2 regions of the Peteryoungia glycinendophytica genome follow, and region 1 is predicted to be linked to the other one. Evidence: predicted binding sites of a transcription regulator. Region 1 holds the regulator's gene; the other holds the start of a gene.

Region 1 (2,199 bases):
GACACAGGCATTCCGGGTGCCGAAGGGATGGGTGGCATCTGCAGCGACGGTGAAGCCGAGCCTGGTCAGGCGCTGGCGGGCGGTATCGAGATCGACGACCGGCAGCACGAGATGATCAACGGCACGAGGAGATTGGGAGACATGGGACATGAATGACGCTCTTTTCTCCCGTGCAATTAAGGCTGGGCAGACTGTTTTGTAAGGGTCTCGACCGACTGCCGGAGGGCGTCGATCTCGGCTCGGGTCTCGCGCAGTTCCTTCAGCACCTGCTCATCGATCTTGTGATGCAGCGCGAGAACCTCGATCTCGGCCTTCAGATTAATTTCATAGTCCTTCGCCGCCATGAAACGATCGCGTTCGGCCTGACGGTTCTGGCTCATCATGATGATGGGTGCCTGTATGGCCGCGATCATCGAGAGGATGAGGTTCAGGAAGATAAAAGGATAGGCGTCAATCGGTCGGGTCGACAGGATCACTGTGTTGAGGACAACCCAAGCCACCAAAAAGAACATGAACCCGATGATGAAGCTCCAGGAGCCGCCCACGCGGGCAATCGCATCCGCCAGACGCTGACCAAAGCTCGAACCAGCCAGAAAATCCTCGCCGGCATTGGTCGAGACCGTGCGCCGCTCCCTGGCTATCTTGAGAACTTTTTTCTCTGCCGACGAAAGTTCATCAACCTGCTTGCCAAGCAAGGTCTTTTCCAAATCTTTCAGCATGTTGGACTTCTCACTTGTTCTTCTCGGGGAATTGAAAGCCTTTTGCCCCGTCGCAAGTCGAACACATGGACAACGCGCTTCATGGCTTTCTCACGACAAGGACCAAGAGGCCTATCGCATTTTCGCGTGAGCTGTTCACGGAAATTTATCCACTTGCGGAACACAAATGGAACATATAGTGTCTGTTCTGGATTTGTTTCACCAATTGGGGCCTCGCCGATGCTGACGCGCAAGCAACAGGAACTGCTTCTCTTCATTCACGAGCGGATGAAAGAGTCGGGCGTGCCGCCTTCCTTCGACGAGATGAAGGACGCGCTCGACCTCGCCTCCAAGTCCGGGATCCATCGGCTGATCACCGCGCTTGAGGAGCGCGGCTTCATCCGCCGTCTGCCCAACAGGGCGCGTGCGCTCGAAGTCATCAAGCTGCCGGAGGCCTATACGCCGAGCCTGCAGCCGCGCCGGGGCTTCGCGCCGAGCGTCATCGAAGGCAGCCTTGGCAAGGCGCCGCCACCAGCCCCTGCCCGCACACCCGCTGCCGAGCAGACCTCTTCGGTCAGCGTTCCCGTCATGGGTCGAATCGCAGCCGGCGTGCCGATCTCGGCGATCCAGAACAACACGCATGACATCACCGTTCCGGCCGAGATGATCGGTTCGGGCGAACATTATGCGCTGGAGGTCAAGGGCGATTCGATGATCGATGCTGGCATCCTCGACGGCGACACGGTGATCATCCGCAATGCCTCCAATGCCAATCCGGGTGACATCATCGTGGCGCTCGTCGACGACGAAGAAGCGACGCTCAAGCGCTTTCGCCGGCGTGGCGCTTCGATTGCTCTGGAAGCGGCCAACCCAGCCTATGAAACCCGGATCTTCCCGCCGGATCGGGTGAAGATCCAGGGCAAACTGGTGGGCCTGATCCGCCGTTATCACTGAGAGTGAAGGTATTGGTCGCTTGACGGCTCCCCGACATTCGGCTCGTAGGTTTGCGATGCTGCGTGGAAATCCGTTACGTGTTCGCGGCCCGTCGCGTTAGTTCGCCAGTCGTATAGGCGGTGCATGGTCCAGGGGCGCGGCTGTCCGGTAAATGCGGCCGTGGCATTGATCACCTTGTCACCGGGCTCTCCGAATCGCAGTTCCATGGCGCCGGAGCTTCGCAGTGTCGTTGCGCTGATGAACCGCGCGCCCGAGCGGCAGTCTCTCATGCGAGCCCGTGCTGCAAGGATGACAATGTCGGCGACGTCGCAGGCAATGCCGGCGAGGTCGGCGCGATCAAGGGTCACCACCCTCCAGCCGCCGGACACCATGGCGGAGCAGGCTCCGCGGATACAGGTGAAGGCGTCAGACTTTGCTGCTCCTATCAGTTCCGTGAGAGTTTGCCGGGCCTGCTGGCTTGTCTGCTGATCCCAGCTCTTGCCGTTTTTCCAGTCCGCCGGTGGCGGCAAGACGGGCGATTTCAACTGGATGGGCGGCTGGTTACGTT
Region 2 (2,199 bases), 540 kb from region 1:
TCGCACAGTTGCGGTCTCCCGCGTTGTAGCGCGGCGAAGCGCGGAAATTCTCCCAATAGGCGGATAGCGCCGGATAATTGAAGCGCTGGAAATCCACATGCCGGTCGGCAGGCATCCAGTCCTCACATTCCCAGGCATAACTCGGGGGGAACATGCCGGGCTTGTCATTGGTCTCGCCGGCGAAGAAGAGGTTGGGGAAGTGGTGCAGCTTGGCAGGGATCTCCTTGTCCGGCCACAGGCTGATGTAGAGATCGGGAGAGACCTCGATCGCCGAGTGGCCGGCGGAAGGCTTGCCACGCCGGTCGAAGGCCATCAGGTAGTAATCGATAAATGGAACCGGAATCCGTTCTTCGGTTGCGCTCACCGGGGTCCAGATCCAGACCCGCATGCGGCCGTGACCATGGCTCTTTGTCTCCGCCGGTTGCCGACGGGCCACAGCACTCTGATTCCAGCCCCGGTCGGAGAAGAGCGGCGACGCATGGATCGATCGACCGGCGGGTGTCGTTCTCAAGAACAGGGCAAAGCGCATGAGGGTCGCGCCCGCCGTTGCCGCAACAAGGCCGAAAAGCAGCGCGACGTGTCGATCCGCCGGAATGAACCAGGCGGTGGCGAGGATCAATGCCAGCACGAGCTCAAGCGCCACCATGCCGACCGCCTCCGGCCATTCCTCGAAGCGCACCAGGCCGATGACGGGGATGCGGGTCAGGCCATCCAGCCCGAGAAAGACGGCGACCGCCATCCGGAGGAAATCGGAATCGGTGGTCGTCGCGGCGGCGAGTACCAGACCAACGATCGCGCAGAGGAGCCGCAGCACCAACGCACAACCCTTCTGCCGAAGCCTCTGCTGCCAGACCGTGCGGAGACCCGAGAGGCCGTGAAAGGCAACAAAGGCCCCGACCGCCTTCAGCAGGATCAGGCTCACGCCGGCGACGTCTACGGTGATGAAGCCGGCAGCAACCACGAGCAGAGCACCAGCCACCAACGGCGTTCTCCACTCTTCTGCAAAGGCCTCACGGCCGATCAATAACAGGGACAGACGAATCATAGGACATGTGTCGGGGTCATCAGAGCACTGGGTCGGCGAACCGGGCCAATCGTCACTGCCCCGAGGACGCATCGAAACAGCAGCACCGTTCATCCCGCGCTCTAACAAGGACAACCGTCTGCCGCTCGGCCAAATCTGGGAGGGTTGGACGGGAGGCCGCTTCTGGCGGCGACCGTCCCAGATTTGGCCGCTGGCGACCCGGCTGCATTGCGCCGAGGTGCCGCTTGCAGTCAAGGAACGTGCTGACTATAACACCAGAACAAAACAGGATCATATACGGCGCAGTCAGTGGCGCCGGACGAGGCAGAGAACTCAATGGCCAAAGCCAAAACCCAATTCGTCTGCCAGAACTGTGGCACGGTGCATTCCCGCTGGGCCGGCAAATGTGACGGCTGCGGCGAGTGGAACACCATCGTCGAAGAGGATCCGATGGGCGGGATCGGCTCGGGTCCCGGCAAGATGCCGAAGAAGGGGCGTCCGGTCACCCTCACCTCGCTGTCCGGGGAAATCGAGGAAGCGCCGCGCATCCCGACCGGCATGAGCGAGCTCGACAGGGCAACCGGCGGCGGTTTCGTGCGGGGCTCCGCCGTCCTGATCGGCGGCGACCCGGGGATCGGCAAATCGACGCTGCTGATGCAGGCGGCAGCCGCACTCGCCCGGCGCGGCCACCGTGTCATTTATGTCTCGGGCGAAGAAGCGGTCGCCCAGGTTCGGCTCAGGGCGCAGCGCCTCGGCGCAGCCGATACCGACGTGCTGCTGGCGGCGGAAACCAATGTCGAAGACATCCTCGCCACGATTTCGGAAGGCAAGCGGCCGGATCTGGTCATCATCGATTCCATCCAGACATTGTGGAGCGACACGGCCGACAGCGCGCCGGGCACCGTCACCCAGGTACGCACCGGCGTGCAGGCGATGATCCGCTATGCCAAGCAGACGGGTGCCACGATGGTGCTCGTCGGCCACGTCACCAAGGAAGGCCAGATCGCCGGGCCGCGTGTCGTCGAGCACATGGTCGATGCGGTCCTTTATTTCGAGGGTGACCGCGGCCATCACTACCGCATCCTGCGCACGGTCAAGAACCGCTTCGGGCCGACCGATGAAATCGGCGTCTTCGAAATGTCGGACAAGGGGTTGCGCGAAGTCGCCAATCCATC

Evidence for each region. The regulator LexA, encoded in region 1, represses DNA repair genes until DNA is damaged. The targets are predictions, from matches to a motif close to TGTTCNNNNTGTGTTCNG.
Region 2: a site for LexA is predicted at 1,301-1,318, ahead of radA (DNA repair protein RadA). Genes of this name have one in related genera too.

The regions. Positions count from the first base shown of each region.
Region 1 is NZ_VFYP01000001.1:1,952,432-1,954,630, reverse strand. Features, by position in the region: gene FJQ55_RS09605 (VOC family protein) at 1-150, opposite strand, end outside; gene FJQ55_RS09600 (DUF1003 domain-containing protein) at 177-719, opposite strand; gene lexA (transcriptional repressor LexA) at 939-1,652, shown strand; gene FJQ55_RS09590 (ComEC/Rec2 family competence protein) at 1,646-2,199, opposite strand, start outside.
Region 2 is NZ_VFYP01000001.1:1,409,522-1,411,720, reverse strand. Features, by position in the region: gene FJQ55_RS06860 (hypothetical protein) at 1-982, opposite strand, end outside; gene radA (DNA repair protein RadA) at 1,361-2,199, shown strand, end outside.